DNA from 3 places in the Pseudomonas sp. Marseille-P9899 genome. Region 2 is predicted to be linked to each of the others. Evidence: riboswitches for the same ligand, from Rfam matches in the RefSeq annotation. Region 2 holds a riboswitch; each other region holds the start of a gene.
What was found. Region 2 has a riboswitch for cobalamin ahead of cobO (cob(I)yrinic acid a,c-diamide adenosyltransferase). Riboswitches for the same ligand answer to the same signal wherever they lie in the genome.

Region 1: linked by a shared signal. The riboswitch ahead of HWV67_RS08880 (TonB-dependent receptor) and the one ahead of cobO (cob(I)yrinic acid a,c-diamide adenosyltransferase) in region 2 are both predicted to bind cobalamin.
Region 3: linked by a shared signal. The riboswitch ahead of HWV67_RS04535 (CbtB domain-containing protein) and the one ahead of cobO (cob(I)yrinic acid a,c-diamide adenosyltransferase) in region 2 are both predicted to bind cobalamin.

The regions. Positions count from the first base shown of each region.
Region 1 is NZ_CAESCG010000001.1:2,068,704-2,076,101, reverse strand. It holds gene thrC (threonine synthase) at 1-592, shown strand, start outside; gene HWV67_RS08895 (Lrp/AsnC family transcriptional regulator) at 589-1,026, shown strand; gene HWV67_RS08890 (homoserine dehydrogenase) at 1,947-2,987, shown strand; gene HWV67_RS08885 (aldehyde dehydrogenase family protein) at 3,000-4,418, shown strand; cobalamin riboswitch at 4,805-5,010, shown strand; gene HWV67_RS08880 (TonB-dependent receptor) at 5,119-7,257, shown strand; gene HWV67_RS08875 (ABC transporter ATP-binding protein) at 7,293-7,398, shown strand, end outside.
Region 2 is NZ_CAESCG010000003.1:813,871-821,268, forward strand. It holds gene hda (DnaA regulatory inactivator Hda) at 1-2, shown strand, start outside; gene HWV67_RS19445 (C40 family peptidase) at 118-747, shown strand; gene HWV67_RS19450 (C40 family peptidase) at 884-1,417, shown strand; gene HWV67_RS19455 (O-methyltransferase) at 1,435-2,085, shown strand; gene HWV67_RS19460 (PQQ-dependent sugar dehydrogenase) at 2,092-3,408, opposite strand; gene HWV67_RS19465 (hypothetical protein) at 3,506-4,084, opposite strand; cobalamin riboswitch at 4,236-4,455, shown strand; gene cobO (cob(I)yrinic acid a,c-diamide adenosyltransferase) at 4,601-5,212, shown strand; gene HWV67_RS19475 (cobyrinate a,c-diamide synthase) at 5,209-6,504, shown strand; gene bluB (5,6-dimethylbenzimidazole synthase) at 6,501-7,151, shown strand; gene cbiB (adenosylcobinamide-phosphate synthase CbiB) at 7,148-7,398, shown strand, end outside.
Region 3 is NZ_CAESCG010000001.1:1,000,919-1,008,316, reverse strand. It holds partial or broken gene cobN (cobaltochelatase subunit CobN) at 1-1,311, opposite strand, end outside; gene cobW (cobalamin biosynthesis protein CobW) at 1,315-2,388, opposite strand; cobalamin riboswitch at 2,485-2,693, opposite strand; cobalamin riboswitch at 2,750-2,936, shown strand; gene HWV67_RS04535 (CbtB domain-containing protein) at 3,036-3,218, shown strand; gene HWV67_RS04530 (CbtA family protein) at 3,230-3,922, shown strand; gene HWV67_RS04525 (cobalamin biosynthesis protein) at 3,922-4,347, shown strand; gene cobM (precorrin-4 C(11)-methyltransferase) at 4,376-5,122, shown strand; gene HWV67_RS04515 (DUF1272 domain-containing protein) at 5,193-5,438, shown strand; gene HWV67_RS04510 (hypothetical protein) at 5,474-5,770, opposite strand; gene hpaR (homoprotocatechuate degradation operon regulator HpaR) at 5,940-6,362, opposite strand; gene HWV67_RS04500 (gamma-glutamyl-gamma-aminobutyrate hydrolase family protein) at 6,741-7,398, shown strand, end outside.

The DNA of each region.
Region 1 (7,398 bases), on a different contig from region 2:
GAAAATGGGCCTGCCGATCAATCAGGTGATCGTCTCGACCAACAGCAACGACGCGCTCCACCGCTTCCTCCACCGCAATCGATACGCCACCCACGCCAGCCAGCGCACCCTGGCGCCGGCCATGGATTTTTCCCTGTATTCGAATCTGGAGCGCTTTATCTGGGAGCTGTATGGGCGCAGTGCTGGTTGCGTCCGGACGTTGATGGAGCATTTCGAAGCCTGTGGCGAACTGAGCATCGGCAACCCGCAGTGGCTTCAGGCGCGGGTGTTGTTCGACTCCTATGCGGTGGAGGAGGCCGAGGTGCGCCGCGAGGTCATCCGCCTGCGCGAGGACACCGGCGCCATTGTCGATCCGCATACGGCGGTTGGCGCGCTGGCCGGGCGCATGCATCGCCGTAGCCTGGGCGCGCCGATGGTCACGCTTGGCCAGATCGCACCGGAAAAATCCGCCGCGCTGCTGGCGCAACTGGGTGTCTGGGACGGCGAGGTGGTGCCGCCGCCAGCGTTGGCAGACGAGCCGCCGGCCCTTCAGCGTGGCGATCTGGACGGTCTGTGCCAGGCGCTGCGGGCTGCGCAGGCGAGGGCGCTATGAAGCGCATTCTGGACCCTCTGGACGAGCGCATCCTCGCCGAGCTGACCGCCAATGCGCGGATCGCTCATGCGGAGCTGGGGGCCAAGGTCAACCTGTCGCGCAATGCGGTGCGCCAGCGCGTCGAACGGCTTGAGCGCGATGGCGCGATCCAGGGCTATACCGTGCGGCTGGGCAACGCTCGCCGGCCTTCGTCGCTGATCAGCGCGGCGATTTTCGTATACCGCTACGACCGCATGCGCGGCGACGATGTGCTGGCCAAACTGGGCACCATTCCCGAGGTGGTCCAGTGCGAGGTGCTCAGTGGCGAGTTCGACCTGATGCTGCGGGTCAACGCGGCGAGCCCCGAGCGGGTTCACGCGGTCTGGAAAGAAATCGCGGCCATGCCCGGCGTGGAAAACACCGTGACCTCGTTTGTTCTTTCTGCTGTTTTCTGAAGTAGCCCTTCCGGCCAATGCCAGTCAGTTGAGCCCATCGCGACGGTTCGGCGTCCCGTAGGGCTACAAAGCAGATCCAATTATTAGGTTCTTCACGGAATGGTGGGGGGGCGTGGCTTTGGCTTGGGTGCTGTGAGCTTATCCATTCGATGTGGCGAGGCTGCCGGCCCCTTCCGCCTTTACGGCGTCCTACTTTTTTCTTGGAAAAAGTAGGCAAAACCGCTCGCTCCCACATCCGGCCCTACGCTGCGCTCCGGGTCCCCTCGCTACGGCGCCTTTCGGGGCCACGCGGCCTACGACTTGCTTCGCAAGTCTACATCTCGCGTCTTCGGCTAACGCCGAAGGGTGCTGCGCACCTGCCCCTACAGGCACCTCCGCTCGGCCTCCTGAAGTCGCGAAGTTACGGGCGGCGCCTGTACTGACGGATCTTCGAAATCAGAATCTGATGAAACCACCGACTTGCTCTCGATCTTGCTTCTGCTCTTAGTGCGCGCAAGTCCAGACGCCACAAGGTGCGACGTCAGGAGGCCGAGTGGAGGTGTCTGAAGGGGCAGGTGCGCAGCACCCTTCGGCGTAGCCGAAGACGCGAGATGTAGACTTGCGCAGCAAGTCGTAGGCCGCGTGGCCCCGTAAGACACCGGAGGGAGGGGACCCGGAGCGCAGCGTAGGGCCGTATGCAGGAGCCAGCGGTTTTCGTCCATTTTGCCAAGACAAAAGGACCCGCCGTAAAGGCGGAAGGGGCCGGCAGCCTCGCCACATCGACTGGATAAGCCCACGGCACCTAAGCCCAAAAATCAGCGTCCCACCATCTCTTTCCACTGTGCAAATCGCTCAACAAATACAGCGTTTTGCCGTATTCAAGTGCCCTGGCCCGACTCGTACGCTGATGCCATCAAACAACAGCAAAGAGGAATGCCTTCGTGACTGAATACAACATTGCCCTGGTCGGCTTCGGTGGTGTGAACCGTGGCCTGGCCCAGTTGATCGCAGAACGTAATGCCACCTGGAAGGCGGCCCTCGGTTTCAGCCTGAAGATCGTTGGCGTCACCGACCTGTTTCTCGGCTCGGTGGTCAACCGCAACGGCCTGGACGCCGCCGAGCTGGTCGCGCTGCCTGCCGAGAAGGGTGCGTTGGCACGGATCGCCGGCGGTACCGCCGAAGCCTTCAATGAAACGGTGATCAAGCAGTCCGGCGCCGACATCATTGCCGAGGCGACCTTCACCAACCCGGTCGACGGCGAGCCGGCAGCCACCTTCTGCCGCTGGGCGCTGGAAAGCGGCATTCATGTGGTCACCACCAACAAGGGCCCGATTGCCCTGCACGGTGCCGAGCTCAAGGCGCTGGCCCGTCGCAAGGGCCTGGCGTTCGAATACGAAGGCTCGGTGATGAGCGGAACGCCGGTGATCCGCCTGGCCCGGCAGGCCCTGGCCGGTGCGGAAATCCAAGGTTTCGAGGGCATCCTCAACGGCACTTCCAACTATGTGCTGACCCGGATGAAGGACGGCCTGGCATTCAGCGATGCGGTGGCCCAGGCGCAACAACTGGGCTACGCCGAAGCCGACCCGACCGCGGACGTCGAGGGCCATGACGTGCGCCTGAAAGTGGTGATCCTCGCCAACGAACTGCTGGACGCGCGGTTGAGTGTCAGCGATGTCGCCTGCTCGGGCATCAGTGGCATCAGCGCGGCGGACATCGTCAAGGCGCAGGCTACCGGGCAGTGCTGGAAACTGATCGGCGCCGCCAGCAAGGCGGCTGACGGTTCGGTTTCCGCCAGCGTCGAAGCGCGCTTGCTTCCGGTCGAGCACCCGCTGGCCGGCATCTCCGGCGCGGTCAACGCGATCTCGTTCAACACCGAACTGCTGGGCGCCGTCACGGTGTCCGGGCCAGGCGCCGGCCGGATCGAGACGGCGTTTGCCTTGCTCTCCGACATCATCGCCCTGCACACCACCGACCGACAGTAACGGGAGCCTTTCATGAGCGTATCTCGCATGACCAGTGTTCAATCCGTAGCCCCCAGCCACATCGAGGTGTTCAGCCCGTTCGATGGCCGTGTGGTCGGTCGCGTGCCCAACCTCGACGCTGCAGCGGTGCCGGGCCTGCTGGCGCGGGCGCGGGCGGGCGTCAGCGAAAGCGCGGCGTTGCCACGCCATCGCCGTGCGCGGATTCTCGAGGAGGCCGCGCGACTTGTGGAAGCCGACGCCGCGGCGTTCGCCAGCCTGATCGTGGCCGAAGCCGGGAAAACCCTGCGCCAGGCCGAGAAGGAAGTGAAGCGCTGTGTGAACACGCTGAAGCTGTCCGCCGAAGAAGCGCGGCGCAATGCCGGTGAAGTGGTGCCGTTCGAAGCCTATGAAGGTTCGGAGTCGCGCCAGGGCTGGTTCACCCGCGAGCCGCTGGGGCTGATCGTCGCGATCACGCCTTACAACGACCCGCTGAATCTGGTCGCGCACAAGCTGGGCCCGGCGATTGCCGGCGGTAACGCGGTGATCCTCAAACCGTCCGAGCTGGCGCCGTTGTCGGCGTTGAAACTGGTGGCGTGCCTGGTCCAGGCCGGCCTCCCGGACAGCGTGGTGACCACCGCCACCGGCGGCGTGGAACTGGGCCGGGCGCTGGTCGAACTGCGCGAGGTGCGGATGATTTCCTTCACCGGCGGCTTTGCCACCGGCGAATCCATCGCCCGCAGCGCCGGGCTGAAAAAGCTGGCGATGGACCTGGGCGGCAACGCGCCGGTGCTGGTGCTGGAAGACTGCGACCTCGGGCCGACCGTGGAGTCCTGTGTTTCGGGTGCCTTCTGGGCCGCCGGGCAGAACTGCATCGGTACCCAGCGGATCCTGGTGCACCGCGAGATTTATCCAGCGTTCCGCGAACAGTTCGTGGCGCAGTCGCGGGCCTTGAACCTGGGCGACCCGTCGCTTCGCGAAACGGATGTCGGGCCGATGGTCACCGAGCAGGCGGCCTGCCGTACCGAGCAACTGGTCGAGGACGCCGTGGTGGACGGCGCCAGGGTGCTTTGCGGTCATCGCCGCGAGGGCGCGCTGTACGCACCGACCGTGCTGGAACAGGTCAGCCACGGCAGCCGGATCTGGCAGCAGGAAGTGTTCGCGCCGGTGGTGATCCTCGAACCGTTCGACCACCTCGACGACGCCGTCGCCCTGGCCAACGCGCCGGAATACAGCCTGCACGCCGGCGTGTTCACCCGCGACCTGTCGACCGCGCTGAAGCTGGCGCGGCGCATCGAGGCCGGTGGCGTGATGATCAACGACTCGTCCGACTACCGCTTCGACGCCATGCCATTCGGCGGCTTCAAATACGGCAGCCTCGGCCGGGAAGGGGTGCGCTTCGCCTATGAAGACATGACGCAGCCAAAAGTGGTGTGCATCAACGAACTGGGCTGAGGCGATGCATCGGTGATTGCCGGTCCTGGGGTCCGGTATCTACACCTCTCGCAGGCAATCGCAAACCTTCAGCCACTTGCGATTCTGTGGGAGCGGATTCATCCGCGAAGGGCCGCGCAGCGGCCCTAAACCCATCCACCACCCTGTTCCTGCGTGGATTGGATCTCACCTTCAGGCATCCTGAAGGTCGACAGATATTCCGGATATAGACAGCCACCCCGTGCTGGATGGTTTTGGGGCCGCTATGCGACCCTTCGCGGATAAATCCGCTCCCACAAGTTCCGCGTCAAACCAGTATCTTTGCCGGTGAGATGTGTAGATGCCCATGCGGTCCGCGGGCCGGCCACCAACACCTGTGTCGTTGACCTTCCAACACTTTGATGGTCAGATGCGCGCCTGTTTCAGGTGTCCCATACCGTCGTGTATGGGGTGAAACGGGAAGCCGGTTCGTCACTTTGCTGATCAGTCCGGCGCTGCCCCCGCAACGGTATGCGAGCGAAACATTCGATACGCCACTGTGCCCCGTGCATGGGAAGGTGAATGTTTCATGACCCTCGCGAGCCCGGAGACCGGCCTGAAGCATTGTTTGGCAAACCCGCGGTGGGCGGGCGCAGGCCGGTTTCCGTGGGCTGTCGCGCCCGCGATTCCCTATGCGTTGTTCCCTCCGGGATTCTTTCATTCCTGCTTCAAGTGGAACGACATGTCCCGTAACTCCCTGTTCAACTCCTTCTCGGGCACGCTGCTGTGTGCCAGCCTCGCACCTTGCGTGTTTCTGTCCCTCCCGGCGCACGCCGCCGAAGACGACAAAGCCCTGTCCTTGCCGGCCACCGCCATCAACGAGGTCGCCGAGCAGAATCCCCAGCCTGACCTGCATACCGCGAGCACCAGCGGCTCGCGCCTGGGGCTGACGCCGCTGGAAACCCCGGCCAGTGTGACCAGCATCAGCGCCGAGCAGATCCTCAAGCGCAACAACGCCACGGTGCAGGACGCCGTGACCCGTTCCCCGGGCGTCACCTTCATCGGCACCCCCGGCAACGGCGGCACCGCGCTGTCGGCCCGCGGCTTCACCGGCCACAGCTCGACCATGCAGTTGTATGACGGCACCCGCCTGTATGTCGGCGCCGGCACCGTCACCTTCCCGGTGGACACCTGGGCGGTGGAACGCATCGATGTGCTGCGCGGCCCGGCTTCGGTGCTCTATGGCGAAGGCGCTACCGGTGCGGTGATCAACGTGGTGCCGAAGAAACCGTTCGAGGGCGAGATCCGCAATCACCTGCGCCTCGGCTATGGCTCGGACGACAAACGCCAGGCCGCGCTGGACAGCGGCGGCTCGCTGACCGATACCCTCAGCTACCGCTTCAACCTGAACCAGCAGGCGAGCAACGGCTGGGTTGATCGCGGCAACTCGGAAAGCATCGCCCTCAGCGGCTCGCTGCGCTGGCAGGCCACCGACGACCTGAGCTTCACCTTCAGCCATGACTACGTTGACCAGGAGCCGCAGCGCTACTTCGGTACGCCGCTGGTGGACGGGCATTTCCGCGAGTCGCTGCGCGACCACAACTACAACGTCGAGGACGCGACCGATCACTACAACGACCAGTCCACCCGGCTGGTCACGGACTGGACGATCAACGACAACCTCAGCGCCAGCAACCAGTTGTACTTCCTCAAGGCCCAGCGCCGCTGGCGCAATGCCGAGACTTACACCTGGCTGCCGGGTGACCTCGTGCGCCGCGACAGCTTCATCAGCATCAAGCAGACTCAGGAGCAGGTGGGCGACCGTCAGACCTTCACCCTGCAGCATTCGCTGTTCGGACTGGACAGCCGCACCGTGGTCGGCGCGGACTACAACTCGATCCGCTTCGTGCGCAAGCATGACTTCGACAACGTCTACAGCGACACCGTGCCGCTGGCCGGCTCGGGTGGCGGCGGCTATGTCAGCACCGACCCGTATCGCTCCCGCGACGCCAACCAGGCGAAGCAGTTCTCGCTGTTCGCCGAGAACCGTACCCAGCTCACCGAGCAGTTGTCGCTGATCACCGGCGTGCGCCGCGATCAGGTTCACCTCGACCGTACCGACGTGGCGACCGATACCCGCAGCGATCGCAGCCTGTCCGGCGGCAACTGGCGCGCCGGCCTGGTGTTCGCCGTCACCGAGGACCTTTCGCTGTACGGCCAGTACGCGACCAGCACCGAAGGCGTCAGCAACCTGCTGACCCTCTCGACCGCGCAGCAGCAATGGGACCTCAGCACCGCGAAACAGACTGAAGTGGGCATCAAGCAGCAGTTGCTCGATGGCCGTGGCGAATGGACCCTGGCCGCGTATCACATCGTCAAGAAGAAGCTGCTGAGCACTGATCCGGTCAACCCGACGATCCAGCAGCAGATCGGCCAGCAGTCCTCCGACGGCATCGAGGCCACCCTGGAACTGCGTCTGCCATACGACGTGCAGCTTTCGGCCAACGCCGCCTGGGTTCGCGCCGAGTACGACGAGTTCGCCAGCGGCAGCAACGACTTCAAGGGCAATCAACCGGTCAACGTGCCACGCCGTTCCGCCAACCTGTGGCTGAGCAAGGACTTCGCCGAGCGCTTCAGCGCGGGTGCGGGTGCGCGCTACGTGGACAGCCGTTATGGCGACAACGCCAACACGGTTGAAGTCCCGAGTTACACCGTGGTCGATGCCAACGTCGACTGGCACGTCCAGCCGGACCTGACCCTCGGCCTGCAACTGAACAACCTGTTCGATCGTCAGTACGCCACCACCACCGGCAACAACGGTCGGCAGTGGTACCTGGGCGAGCCGCGCTCGTTCTTCGTCACGGCTGACTACACCTTCTGACTGCCGCGCCCCGGGCGGGGGCGCACGGAGACTGAATGTCCTCACTCAGTATCGAGGGGCTGGCCTGGGCCGCCCCCGGCCGTGACCGCGATCCGCTCTGGCTGCTGCGGGATATCCACCTGCAGGTTGGCCAGGGCGAAT
Region 2 (7,398 bases):
AAACAGCGTCCCAGAGCCTCGGCACATAAAAGTCACATTTTTTTCGATTGAATTTGCAAATCAAATCGATAGAAGGCATAGTCTCGGCTCCTTTGAATTCCAGACACGGTCGTGCCCATGCTAAATCGCTTCGCACCCCTCGTGCCCCTCGCACTCGTGACACTGCTTTTCGGCTGCGCTGCCCACAGCCCGGTTTCGCAACAGCAAGATCACAGTTCCATCGCTGCCAAGGTCGCCACCCAGCCTTCCGCCGACGTTTCGGTGTTCGAAGAAGAGCTGGCCACCGAGGAAGAACTGGAACAATTCTCCTCTTCCAAGCCTTATCAACTGCCGGTGCTGGCTGACAGCATCCTCGAGCGTGGCATGTCTCTGATCGGTACCCGCTACCGCTTCGGTGGCACCTCCGAGCAGTCGGGCTTCGATTGCAGTGGTTTCATCGGTTATCTGTTCCGCGAAGAAGCTGGCATGAACCTGCCGCGCTCCACCCGCGAAATGATCAACGTCGATGCCCCGCTGGTCTCGCGCAACAACCTCAAGCCGGGTGATCTGCTGTTCTTCAGCACCAACGGCCGCGGTCGCGTCAGCCACGCCGGTATCTACCTCGGCGACAACCAGTTCATCCACTCCAGCAGCCGTCGCAGCGGTGGCGTGCGTATCGATAGCCTCGGCGATCGCTACTGGAGCAAGACGTTCATCGAAGCCAAGCGCGCGCTGGCAATGGCACCGACCACGCTCTCGCGCAACTGATTCCTTCGTAGCGTCATGTACACGGCGACGATGCTGAAAAGCTCGTCGCCGTGCGTGTTTACAGAAAGCGTCTAATCTTGATTCTCACCACTTTGCCGGCATCCAGCCGGGCAGCTTCAGACAGGATGTTCTGACGATGTCGATAATGGCGCGCTTAGCGGTATTGTCCCTGGCGGCACTGATCAGTGCCTGTTCCAGCCACGCCCCGACCCCGCCCCAGGTGGTCCAGCCGGCGTTCACTTCTCCTCAGGTGTATTTCTCCCCGGTTGCCGAAGATGTGCTGTTCCGCGCGCTTGGCCTGGTGGGCACACCCTATCGCTGGGGTGGCAACACGCCGGATGCCGGTTTCGATTGCAGTGGCCTGATTGGCTACGTCTACCGTGACGCCGCGGGCATCGCCTTGCCGCGCTCGACCCGCGAGATGATCGTCATGGGCGCCCCGAACGTGTCCCGCGACGCCTTGCAGTCCGGTGACCTGGTGTTCTTCGCCACCAACGGTGGCAGTCAGGTCAACCATGCGGGCATCTATGTCGGCGAGGGGCGCTTCGTCCATGCGCCGTCCACGGGCGGGACGGTGCGGCTGGACTATCTGTCGAACAACTACTGGCAAAAGTCCTACCTCAACGCCAAGCGCGTGTTGCAAGGCAACCATCTGGCGCACAACCCCTGATTCCGCCGAGGTAAGCGATGACCGGTCAGACGCTTTACCTCGACGACGCCCTCTACGATTACCTCCGGCGCGTTTCCCTGCGCGAGACGCCGTTGCTCACGCGCCTTCGTGCTGAAACCGCCGCGCGGCCGAACTCCAATTGGCAGGTAGCCCCCGAACAGGGTCAGTTGCTGGCGCTGCTGGTGCGATTGAGCGGTGCGCGCAAATTGATCGAGGTGGGCACCTTCACCGGTTACAGCGCGTTGTGCATGGCCGAAGCCCTGCCAGCGGAGGGCGAATTGCTGTGCTGCGACCTGCCGGGCGACTACCACGACATCGCTCGCCGCTACTGGCGGGAGGCGGGCGTGGAAAGCCGTATCGAGCTGCGCCCTGGTCCGGCGTTGGACACCCTGGCGACGCTGGCGGACGGCGCGTTCGACTTGATCTTCATCGATGCCGACAAGGCCAACTATCCACGCTACCTCGAAGAAGCCCTGCGCCTGCTGCGCCAGGGCGGCGTCGTGCTGTTCGACAACACCTTGTGGAGCGGCCGGGTGCTGCAGGCGCAGCCCGACAGCGACGACACCCGTGCCATCCAGGCCTTGAACCTGGCGCTGCGTGACGATGTGCGGGTGGATTTGTCGCTGCTGCCGCTGGGTGACGGCCTGACGCTGTGTCGCAAGCGCTGAACGTCCTCAAGGCGCCTTGCTGACCCGCCAGATCACATTGCCCACGTCGTCGGCCACCAGCAGCCCGCCGCGCTGATCGTTGATCACCCCCACCGGCCGGCCCATGGCCTTGCCGTCGTCATTGAGGAAGCCGGTGAGCAGATCGATCGGTTTGCCCGCTGGTTTGCCCGTGGTACTGAACGGCACGAACAGCACTTTGTAGCCACTGTGCGGCTTGCGGTTCCAGGAGCCGTGCTGGCCGATGAACGCGCCCTGGTCGAACGGCGGCGGCAGGACGCCGGGCTCAGCGAAGGTCAGGCCCAGAGACGCGGTATGTGGGCCGACCGCGTAGTCCGGGGCGATGGCCTTGGCCACCAGGCTCGGGTCCTGCGGTTGCACGCGCACATCCACATGTTGCCCGTAATAGCTGAACGGCCAGCCATAGAAACCGCCGTCGCGCACCGAGGTGATGTAGTCCGGCACCAGATCGCTGCCGATTTCGTCACGCTCGTTCACCGCCGTCCACAGTTGCCCGCTGCGCGGTTCCCAGGCCAGGCCGTTGGGGTTGCGCAGGCCTGAGGCGAAGATTCGGTGGCTGCCGGTGGCCGGGTCGATTTCCCAGATCGCCGCGCGGCCTTCTTCCTTGTCCAGGCCGTTCTCGGCGACGTTGCTGTTGGAGCCGACGGTGACGTAGAGCTTCTTGCCGTCGCGGCTGGCAATCACGTTCTTGGTCCAGTGGTGGTTCAGCGGGCCGCCGGGCAGCTCGGCGACGACTTCGCCGGGCGTGTTGATCACGGTGGCGCCGGTTTCGTATTTGAAGCGCAGCAGGCGATCGGTGTCGGCCACATAGAGGTCGTTGCCCACGAGGGTCATGCCGAACGGGGAGTTGAGGTTTATCAGGAAGAGCGTGCGGGTTTCGGCGATGCCGTCGCCGTCGGTATCGCGCAGCAGGCTGATGCGATTGGCGCTGGGGACGGCAGCACCCGCGCGGGCCATGACCTTGTTCATCACCCAGCCCTTGATGCCCTTGCCGTCCTCGGGTTTTGGCGGGGCGTTGGTTTCCGCCACCAGCACGTCGCCGTTGGGCAACACGTACAGCCAGCGCGGATGGTCCAGGCCGCTGGCGAAAGCCGCCACCTGGGTGCCGGGCGCCGCGACGGGCTTGGCGCCTTTCGGCCAGCCGACCGCAGGGGCGATGTTGACGGTGGGGATCAGCGTCTTGTTCGGTTCCGGCAATTGCGGGGTCGGGCCGCTGCCGTCGGTGACCTGGAGCCGGGCGGTTTCACCGCAGGCGCTCAGTCCGGTGGTGATGGCCAGTAGCAGGGCGATGCGTAGTGAAGACATGAGCGACTCCTCGGGGAACGGGTCCTTACAAGGAGTCAGAGGCGGATCGGAGGAGGGAGGTTCAATCGCCGGGGCCGCAAGGCGACCCCGGCAATCCTCAGGCCTGCTTCAACAGCAGGGCAACCCCGGGATAGTACTGGCCGAACTCGTCGTGCAGCTTTCGATAGCCATACGGGAAACACCAGGCAATAACGCAGGCGTTGTGTTTTTGCAGGTCGTCGACCAGGTCCTGCAATTCTTCGGGGCTGGCATGCTGGCCCAGTTTGCACGGGCTGGCGAACAGCGCGGCGATCTTCAACTGGCTCGGGTAGGCGACATTGCGCGCGCTGGCGCTGACTTCCTGCAAGGCCGGGCTCAGGTCCAGCCGGCCGACCTTCGGCCAGCGCTGGCTGGCATGCAGGTACGCCGATTCATCGCGGCTGGCGATCAGCAAGTCGCAGCGGGCACCGCGTTCGCCTTCGTCGCGCTGTTTCTTGCTCTGGAAATCCTGAAGGGTGACCAGCTCGGCTTGCCAGATGGCTGCCGAGAGGATCCCGAGGTTGCCCTGGAGCCCTTGCCAGTAAGGTCCTTCGTTGTCGCCGAGGGTCTGGTTGAAGCGTTCGATGCATTCGCCCCAACGCTCCAGCGCCGGGCGCAGGAATTCCAGGCGAGGATTGTTGATGATCAGGCCTTGCATGCTGCTCTCCTTTCGTAATTGTTGTACGAGTACAGCGGAAAACCGTGGCACTTTGATATCACTCGACTGAGTGTTGCACAAGACGACAGAAACGCCATCGGTCGCCTCGTACCGGGCGCCTTTCATTGACGCTCCGGGTCCAACCCTCTAACCTTTGCGGCTTGTTTCAGGTGCTCTGTGGCCCGCCGGCCGACAGGGTGAAACAGGGAAGCCGGTGAGCACGCCAGACGTGCGATTCCGGCGCTGCCCCCGCAACGGTAAATGAGTCAAGGCTGCGCATGGCCACTGGGTGTCGTCACCCGGGAAGGCGCCCGGCCAGGATCTGAAATCCGCTCATGAGCCCGGAGACCGGCCTGCAAACAGTCAACGGCATCACGGAGGGTGATGCGCGGTTTTTCGGGTCTTGCCGCCCGACTCCTGCGCGTTCCGTGTGCCACCACCCCTTCATCTGTCGTTGCCCCCAGCCTTGTCGCTCCAGCGGACAAGCCGCGCCGACAGTGGCCCGCGGAGATCCCGATGACCGAATCCACCGAACGTGACGAACGCCACCTGGCGCGCATGCTGCGCAAAAAGGCGGTGATCGACGAGCGCATCGCCAACTCCCCAAATGAATGCGGCCTGTTGCTGGTACTCAGCGGCAATGGCAAGGGCAAAAGCAGCTCGGCCTTCGGCATGCTCGCCCGGGCTCTCGGCCACGGCATGCAGTGCGGCGTGGTGCAGTTCATCAAGGGGCGCAACGCCACGGGCGAAGAGCTGTTCTTCCGCCGCTTCCCTGAAGAAGTGCGCTATCACGTGATGGGCGAGGGCTTCACCTGGGAAACCCAGGACCGCCAGCGCGACATCGCCGCCGCCGAAGCCGCCTGGGCGGTGTCCCGGCAACTGCTGCAAGACCCGAGCATCGGCTTCGTGGTGCTCGATGAGCTGAACATCGCCCTCAAGCACGGTTACCTCGACCTCGAACAGGTGCTGTCCGACCTGCAGGCCCGCCCGCCGATGCAGCACGTGATCGTGACCGGCCGCGGCGCCAAGGACGAGATGATCGAACTGGCCGACACCGTCACCGAAATGGGCATGATCAAACACGCCTTCCAGGCCGGCATCCGTGCCCAGAAGGGCGTCGAACTATGAGCGACACCCGGCATTGCCCGGCGGTACTGATCGCCGCGCCGGCTTCCGGTCAGGGCAAGACCACCGTCACCGCGGCCCTGGCCCGTCTGCACCGTAACCAGGGGCGCAAGGTCCGGGTCTTCAAGTGCGGCCCGGATTTCCTCGACCCGATGATTCTCGAACGTGCCAGCGGCGCGCCGGTGTACCAGCTCGACCTGTGGATGGTCGGCGCCGAGGAAAGCCGGCGCCTGCTCTGGGAAGCGGCGGCCGAGGCCGACCTGATCCTGATCGAAGGCGTCATGGGGCTGTTCGACGGCACGCCGTCCAGCGCCGACCTGGCGCGGCATTTCGGCGTGCCGGTGCTGGCGGTGATCGACGGCACGGCCATGGCCCAGACTTTCGGCGCTCTGGCCCTCGGCCTGGCGCGTTACCAGCCCGACCTGCCGTTCGCCGGGGTGCTGGCCAACCGGGTCGGCTCGCTGCGCCACGCGCAGCTGCTTGAAGGCAGCCTGACCGAAGGGCTGCGCTGGTACGGCGGGCTGTCGCGGGAGACCGGCATCGAACTGCCGAGTCGCCACCTCGGGCTGGTCCAGGCCAGCGAACTGACCGACCTCGACCACCGCCTCGATGCCGCCGCCAAGGCGCTGGGCGACAGTTGCCAGTCGGCCTTACCGCCGCCGGTGGCGTTCAGCGGGCCGGCGCCGCGCAGCATCGAGCGTCGTCTTGAGGGCGTGCGCATTGCCGTGGCCCGCGACGAAGCGTTCGCCTTCACCTACGGCGCCAACCTTGAGCTGCTGCGGGCGATGGGTGCTGAGCTGAGTTTCTTCTCGCCGGTCCACGACCGCGAAATCCCGCCGGCCGACAGCCTGTACCTGCCCGGCGGCTACCCGGAACTGCACCACCACACCCTCGCCGCGAACGCGCCGATGCTGGCGGCCATCCGCGCCCACCATCAGGCGGGCAAGCCGTTGCTGGCCGAGTGCGGGGGCATGCTCTTCCTGCTCGATGCGCTGACCGATGTCGTCGGCGAGCGTGCCGAGCTGGCCGGGCTGCTGTCCGGCGAAGCGGTGATGCAGAAGCGCCTTGCCGCGCTGGCCCTGCAAGCGGTGGAACTGCCGGAAGGCACCCTGCGCGGGCACACCTACCACCATTCGCTGACCAGCACCGAACTGGAACCCATCGCCCGCGGCCAGAGCCCCAACGGCGGACGTGGCGCCGAAGCGGTGTACCGCCTTGGCCGGTTGACCGCGTCGTACGTGCATTTCTACTTCCCGTCCAACCCTGATGCGACGGCGGCGCTGCTGGCACCATGAGCGAACACGCCTACAGCGAGGCCGAGCGCGCGGCGATCTACCGCGCCATCGGCGAGCGCCGCGACATGCGTCATTTCAGCGGCGGCGAGGTAGCGCCCGAGTTGCTCGCCCGTTTGCTGGAGGCGGCGCACCAGGCGCCCAGCGTCGGCTTGATGCAGCCCTGGCGCTTCATCCGCATTACCCGCCGCGACCTGCGCCAGCGCATTCAGGCGCTGGTGGAGGACGAGCGCATACGCACCGCCGAAGCGCTGGGGCAGCGCTCCGATGAGTTCATGAAACTCAAGGTCGAAGGCATCAACGACTGCGCCGAAGTGCTGGTCGCCGCGCTGATGGACAAGCGCGAGGCGCATATCTTCGGCCGTCGCACCTTGCCGGAAATGGACCTCGCCTCGCTGTCCTGCGCCATCCAGAACCTGTGGCTGGCGGCCCGCGCCGAAGGCCTGGGGATGGGCTGGGTGTCGCTGTTCGATCCGCAGGCACTGGCCGATCTGCTGGGCATGCCGGTGGGCGCCAAGCCGCTGGCGATTCTCTGCCTGGGCCCGGTGCACGAATTTTACCCGGCGCCGATGCTGGCGCTGGAAGGCTGGACCACGCCGCGACCGCTGGCGGACATGCTGTTTGAAAACCAATGGGGAGAAGCCGAATGAGTGTGGCCTTGCTGACCGTGGCCGGGGTGGCGCTGGACGCTCTGCTGGGCGAACCGCGGCGCTGGCATCCGCTGGTGGCGTTCGGCAACATGGCCGGGCGCCTGGAACAGCGTTTCAACGCGGGCGGGCGCGGCTGGCGCAGCCATGGCGTCACCGCCTGGGTTCTCGCGGTGGTGCCATTGACGCTGCTGGCCACGGCCTTGTCCTGGCTGCCGTACATCGGCTGGCTGGTGGAGATCCTCGCGTT
Region 3 (7,398 bases), on a different contig from region 2:
GACGCCGCCGAGCAGGTCGTGGATCAACGCGGTGCCGCTGTCCGGCAACTCGCCCACCGGATAATCCTGCTGCTTCAGCGCCCGCAGGATATTCAGCGCTGCCGCCGGGGTGTCGAGGCCGACGCCATTGCCGATACGGCCATCGCGGGTCGGGTAGTTGGCGAGAATCAACGCCACCCGCTTCTGCGGGTTGGGCAGCCGCGCCAGTTCGCACCAGCGCCGCGCCAGTTCGGCGACGAAATCCATGCGCTCGGGATGCGCGCGGTAGCAGACCACATCAGACTGGCTGCGCTCGCTGCGCCAGGCCAGGTCCTTGAAGCTGATGGGCCGGGTGATGATGCGCCCGTCCAGTTCCGGCAAGGCGATGTGCATCGCCAGGTCGCGGGCCCCCAGGCCCTGCTCGCTGGCTTGCCAGCCGGGTTCGTTGTCCTGGGCGCAGATCGCTTGCAGCACCGGGATGTCGCGGCGGAACGGACGCAGGTGCGGCTGTTCCGGACTGGACTGGGCAAAACCGGTGGTATTGAGGATCAGCGCCGCGTCGGTTTCGTCCAGCCAGGCCTCGACCTGGGCCAGGCAACCGGCCTCCTTGAGGCTGGCGACGGCGATCGGCAGCGGATTGAGCCCGGCGCCGATCAAACGCTCGCAGAACACGTCAACGAAGCCGGTGTTGGCCGCCTGCAGGTGCGAGCGATAGAACAGCAGCGACACCACCGGTTGCCCGGCACGCCAGTCGGCCCGCCAATCGGCGAGGTCCGCCTCGGCGTGATCCGGGTGATAAAGGCTGGTACGCGGCAGTTGCCGGGGCTCGTCCCAGGGGTAATCACGGCCCAGCCAGAGACTGGCCAGGCAGTTGAACAAATTCAGGGCATTGGCCTTGCCGCCCTGGCGCAGAAAGTGCCAGAGCCGCTCGGCTTGCTCGCCAGTAACCGTGCCCAGGCTGCTCAGCTCCGGGTCCGGGCGGTCGTCGCCCGGCACCAGAATCAGTTGCACACCGCGCTCGGCCAGAGCCACCAGTTGCTCGACGCCGTAACGCCAATAGCCGATGCCGCCATGCAGCGACACCAGGATGACCTTGGCGTGGCGCAGCACCTGATCGACATAAAGGTCGACCGAGGCGTGGTTCTGCACCTGCATCGGGTTGGCCAAGCGCAGACTGGGGTAGTCGTCCGGCAACTCGCGGGCGGTTTCCGCCAGCAGCGCCAGGTGCGAGTCACCGCTGCAAAGGATCACCAGCTCGGCGGGAGACTGCCCGAGGTCGGCAATGCTGTCGTCCGGCACGAAGCCGCCGGGCTGGGTCCGCAGCAGGTGCATGGATCAGGCGCCCAGGGCCGCGCGCAGACGAGCTTGCAGCGCCTCGGCGTCGAGTTCCTGACCGATCAGCACCAGGCGCGTGACCCGCGCTTCGTCAGTGCGCCAGGCGCGGTCGAAGTGCTTGTCGAAACGCGTGCCAACACCCTGGATCAGCAGGCGCATCGGCTTGCCGGGAATCGCCGCGAAACCCTTGACCCGCAGAATGCCGCTGTCCACCACCAACTGGGTCAGCGCGTCGAGCAGCAAGGCCTCGTCAGCTTCGGGCAGTTCCAGGGAGATGGAGTCGAAGGCGTCGTGGTCGTGATCGTCATGATCATCGCCATCGTCGTCGTGATGGCTGTCGTGGTGCGTGCGGCGGCCGTCGATATGCGCTTCGGACTCGGCGCCCAGGCCCAGCAGGACTTCCAGCGGCAGCACGCCTTTGCTGGCTTCGATCACCTTCACGGCAGGCGGCAGCTCTTCAGCCACTTCGGCGCGCACGGCGGCCAGGGCATCGGCAGCGATCAGGTCGGCCTTGTTGAGGACGACGAGGTCGGCGCTGGCCAGTTGGTCGGCGAACAGTTCGTGCAGCGGGGATTCGTGATCCAGGTTCGGGTCCAGCTTGCGCTGGGCATCGACCTGCTCAGGGAAGGCGGCGAAGGTGCCGGCCGCTACCGCCGGGCTGTCGACCACGGTGATCACCGCGTCAACGGTGCAGGCGTTGCGGATTTCCGGCCATTGGAAGGCTTGCACCAACGGCTTGGGCAGCGCCAGACCGCTGGTTTCGATCAGGATGTGGTCGAGGTCGCCACGGCGGGCGACCAGTTCACGCATGACCGGGAAGAATTCTTCCTGCACGGTGCAGCACAGGCAGCCGTTGGCCAGTTCGTAGACCCGGCCGCTGGCTTCTTCTTCGGTGCAGCCGATGCTGCACTGTTTGAGGATTTCGCCGTCGATGCCCAGCTCGCCGAATTCATTGACGATCACCGCAATGCGGCGGCCCTGGGCGTTGTCCAGCATGTGCCGCAGCAAGGTGGTTTTGCCCGAGCCGAGAAAGCCGGTAACGATGGTGACGGGGAGTTTGGCCAGTGTTTTCATGTCGGATGCCCTTGGCAGGATGGCGGGCATGCGGGACGGGAGCCGCAGGCCTGCAGCCTGGGCGCGTTCGCCACCGGATCACCCCGCCCGGTTGAAAGTCGGAAACTGAACGAGGCAGGTCTCCTGGCTCGCGCTGTGCCCCTCAAGGGCAGCATCGACGCCTTCCCGCCGGTTTGGCAGTGGCTGTGTCGATGAAGGCAGCGCTTACAGTTGCGGGGGCAGCCGCGGCCTGGCCTGAAAAAGGCGCACCGCGTTCCCGTCTTAGCTCCGGCCCTTGCCGGAGAACCTCGAACCGGCAAGGCTACGCAGTGCCCCGAAGCCGGTCAACCGCTGTATTGACGGATGTCAACGCGCGTGATTTCCTAGCGCGATTCGTTTGGGTGCCTTTTTGTTACAAGGTGAAACGGGAAACCGGTAAATTCCGGTGCTGCCCCCGCAACGGTAAGCGAGGAAAGCGTCAAGACCACTGTGCCTGCGGGCATGGGAAGGTGACGCCACGGCGAAATGCCCTCGCAAGCCCGGAGACCGGCCTGAACAACAGCATTGACCAAACCCGCGGTGGGCGGGCGACGTTGCAACCCCTGGGCGATTCCGGCCAGGGGTTCTTCGCGCTTGCCTGTTGCCGACAACACCAAGAGGAAAGCGCCATGCCGATCATCGCCAGTCACGCCATCGTCACTCCGACCACCCTCAGCCAGCGCATCGTCGCTGCCGTCAGCGCTTCGGTGCTGGGCCTGTGCCTGGTCTACTTCGCTGGCTTCTCGCACATCGAAGCGGTGCACAATGCCGCGCACGATACCCGTCACAGCGCCGCTTTCCCTTGCCACTGAGGCCTGCCCCAATGTTCATGCGCATCGCTCGCACTGCAGGCTTCGCCGGCCTGCTGGCCGCACTGCTGCTGACCCTGCTGCAAAGCTTCTGGGTCGCGCCGCTGATTCTCCAGGCGGAAACCTATGAAACCGCGGCCCCGGCCGTCCAGGAGCACGAACACGCCGACGCCGCCGCCGGCGCGGAACATCATCACGACGCCGAAGCCTGGTCGCCGGAAGATGGCTGGCAGCGCGTGCTGTCCACCACGGGCGGCAATCTGGTGGTCGCAGTCGGCTTTGCCCTGCTGCTCGCCGCCATGTACACCCTGCGTCGTCCAGGCCGCGTGACTACCGGCGCGCTGTGGGGCCTCGGTGGTTTCGCCGTGTTCTGCCTGGCGCCGAACCTGGGCCTGCCGCCGGAACTGCCGGGTACCGCCGCCGCCGACCTGGCCCTGCGTCAGTACTGGTGGATTGGCACCGCCGCAGCGACCGCCGTTGGCCTGGCGCTGATGGTGTTCGCCGGTAACTGGCTGCTCAAGGCCATGGGCCTGGTGCTGCTGGTGCTGCCGCATGTGATCGGCGCTCCGCAACCGGAAGTGCACGAAAGCCTGGCACCAGAAGCGCTGGAGTCGCAGTTCATCGTTGCTTCGCTGCTGACCAATGCGGCGTTCTGGGTCGCCCTCGGCCTGATCAGCGCCTGGCTGTATCGCCGCCAGGCTGCCTGATGCCCTTCCCGCCCGGCGCAACCCCGCTGTTCGCCGGGCTGGGCTGCCGCCGCGGCAGTCCGGCCGATAATCTGGCCGGGCTGCTACGGCGGACCTTGCAAGCCCATGACCTCCCTCTCGAAGCCCTCGCCGGCCTTGCCAGCATCGACCTCAAGTACGACGAACCCGGCTTGCTGCAACTGGCCGCGCACCTCGACCTGCCGCTGACCTTCTTCAGTGCCGCGCAACTGGCGCCCTTCGCCACCCGCCTCAGCCACCGCTCGCCGGTCGCCTTTCGCCACAGCGGCTGCCATGGCGTGGCCGAGAGCTGTGCCCTGGCGCTGGCCGAGCAAGTCAGCGGACAGCCCGCGCAACTGCGGGTCACCCGCATCGTCCACGACGACATGACCCTGGCATTGGCCTGGGCGCCGTCGTTTGGCGGATAATCCGCCCCCTCTCGTTCAAGGATTTGCCATGACCGTCTATTTCATCGGCGCCGGCCCCGGCGACCCGGAGCTGATCACCGTCAAGGGCCAGCGCCTGATCCGCCAGTGCCCGGTCATCATCTACGCCGGTTCCCTGGTCCCCGCCGCGGTGCTCGAAGGGCACCAGGCCGAGACCGTCATCAACAGCGCCGAGCTGCACCTGGAGCAGATCATCGCGGCGATCAGCGCCGCCCATGCCAAGGGCCAGGACGTGGCCCGGGTGCACAGTGGCGACCCCGCCCTGTACGGCGCCATCGGCGAGCAGATTCGTCATCTGCGTGAACTGGGCATTCCTTACCAGATCATCCCCGGCGTGACCGCCACCGCTGCCAGCGCCGCCCTGCTCGGCTGCGAGCTGACGCTGCCGGACATCGCCCAGAGCGTGATCCTCACCCGCTTCGCCGACAGCTCGCCCATGCCCGAAGGCGAAGCCCTCGCCAGCCTGGCCAGCCACAAGACAACCATGGCGATTCACCTCGGGGTGCGGCATCTGCCAAAGATCGTCGAGCAACTGCGCCCGCATTACGGCGGCGACTGCCCGATCGCCGTGGTCCACCGTGCCACCTGGCCGGATCAGGACTGGGTGTTGAGCACGCTGGACGACATCGTCGAGCAGACGGCACTTAAAGGTTTCCGCCGCACGGCGCTGATTCTGGTGGGCCGGGTGTTGGCCAGCGACAGTTTCAGTGAGTCCGCGCTGTACCGGGCGGGCCACGCGCATCTCTACCGTCCCTGAGCGCGCTATTGCATTGCCATCAGCGTTGCTTCAATTTAACGCTTCGGCATACCTCAAAGGACTACCTTCAATGCTTGAACTGCGCCCCTGCTGTGAATGCTGCTCCACCGATCTGCCAGGCGACAGCCGCGATGCCCTGATCTGTTCGTTCGAATGCACCTATTGCCGCAGCTGTGCGGAAGGTCAGTTGAAGGGCAAGTGCCCGAACTGCGGCGGCGAGTTGCAGCCAAGGCCTGCCAGGGTGGGCGAGAAGCTGGCGCGCAATCCGGCAACGACAGTGCGCACGGTGAAAGCCGAGGGTTGCCCGACTCATTGAAGAAAGGGCCTGCAATGCAGGCCCTTTTTTTATGGCTAATGCGGCTGCAGCTTGTTCTTGATCAGCCCGACGATAAACGTCAGCACCGCCCCACCAGCCCCGCCGCCCACCACGCTGCTGATGATCGCGGGCAAATCCAGGGTGCCTGCCGCGCCAGCCTGGGCCAGGCTCTGATCGCCGGTGAATGACGCCAGGATCTGTCCCAGCACCACGCCACCCACCCCGCCAAGAATCGAATTGAGCAGCGGCCCCATGCCTTGTTTGCTCATGCCCGCCGCGTTGCCGCCTACCACACCGCTGATGATCTGAATGATCAGACTGATGATATCCATCGCCATAGCCTCTCTTAAGCGCCTGAAATGACGACTCGCGAGCAGGTTACTTCGGATACAGCCACTACCACCGGCGTTGAGACGTCGTGGTCCGACCAACGACGGCAAGCTGTTGCGGATAACCGACAGTATATGTAGGACTTTTCAGTTGCGCGAACAGCCAGGCCCCTCAGGGTTTGACGTTCTTCAGCTCGTTGAGCAACCCCAGCAGCGTTTGCAGCTTGGCGTCGCCGAACTGTTCGAGAATGCGCTGGTAGTTGCGCTCCATGTCTTCGCTCATGTCCACGAAGCACTGCTGGCCTTGCTCGGTGAGGCTGACGAAGACCCGGCGCTGGTCCTGCACGGATTTCTTGCGCCGCACCAGGCCGTCGCGCTCAAGGCGGCTCAGCACGCCGGTCATGCTCGGTTTGAGAATGCAGGCCTGTTCGGCCAGTTGATGGCTTTCCAGCTCGCCTTGCTGGCGCAGGATGCGGATCACCCGCCACTGCTGCTCGGTAAGGCCGTGTTCGTTGAGCGACGGGCGGAAGAAGGCCATGGTGGCTTCGCGGGCTTGCAACAGCGTGAGGGTCAGGGACGGTCTTGGAGTAGGCATTGGCAGGCTGATATCAACGGAGGTTCTGAAGCTTAAGAGCGGGGCTTTCGGGCCGCAAGGCCCGTAATGGCCACGGTGCGGACAGCGGTGAAAGACTCGTCAAATATAATGAACTGCCGTGTCCGCTAAAAATCACATTTACCTGAGGTCAATCAGAGAGTTAAACGATAAATCAAAGGTCTTACGTTAAAAAATATGCACACGGAACGGTTAATCCGCTTGATATATTTAACGGCTCTGGCAAGCTATGCGGCAGGTTTCGACCGGGAATCGACGTTCGCGTGCACACCCGGCAGTGCTCGAAACCTCGGGTAGCGCCCTGCAGCAATCGGCGCGCCTGCACAACAATGACAGGCCGCGCCTGTCCCAAGGTGACATATGCCCAACAGCAACATTGGCAATAAGAATCAAAAAGCCCGCAAACCTGTCGTCCTGATGACCATGGGCTCTCAAGAGCGCAAGGGTCACGACTATCAAGTGATGACCCACAAGTACATCGTGCCGCTGGTCGAACACGCTGACTGCGTCCCCCTCCTGGTTCCGACCTGCTGCGGCACCGAAGACCTCGAACAGTATCTGGACATGGCTGACGGTGTGTACCTGACCGGCGCCGGCAGCAATATCGACCCGGCCCTCTACGGCCAGGAAAACCAGACTCCAGGCAAGGGTCAGGACCGCAACCGCGACCTCTTCGACCTGCCGCTGGTGCAATTGGCTATCGCGCGTGGCCTGCCGATCTTCGGTATCTGCCGCGGCATGCAGGAAATCAACGTGGCGCTGGGTGGCGACATCTACCAGAAGGTCTACGCCGAGCCTGGCTTCAACGATCACCGGGAAAACCCGGAAGATCCGGTGGAGGTGCAGTACAGCGCGGTGCACAGCGTGCGCATCGAGCCAGGAAGCTGGCTGCAGGAACTGCTGCAAAGCGACGAGATTCGCGTCAACTCGCTGCATGGCCAAGGCCTGAAAACCCTGGGTGAAGGCGTTGAGCCGCTGGCCCGTGCCGAAGACGGCCTGGTCGAGGCGATCCATGCGC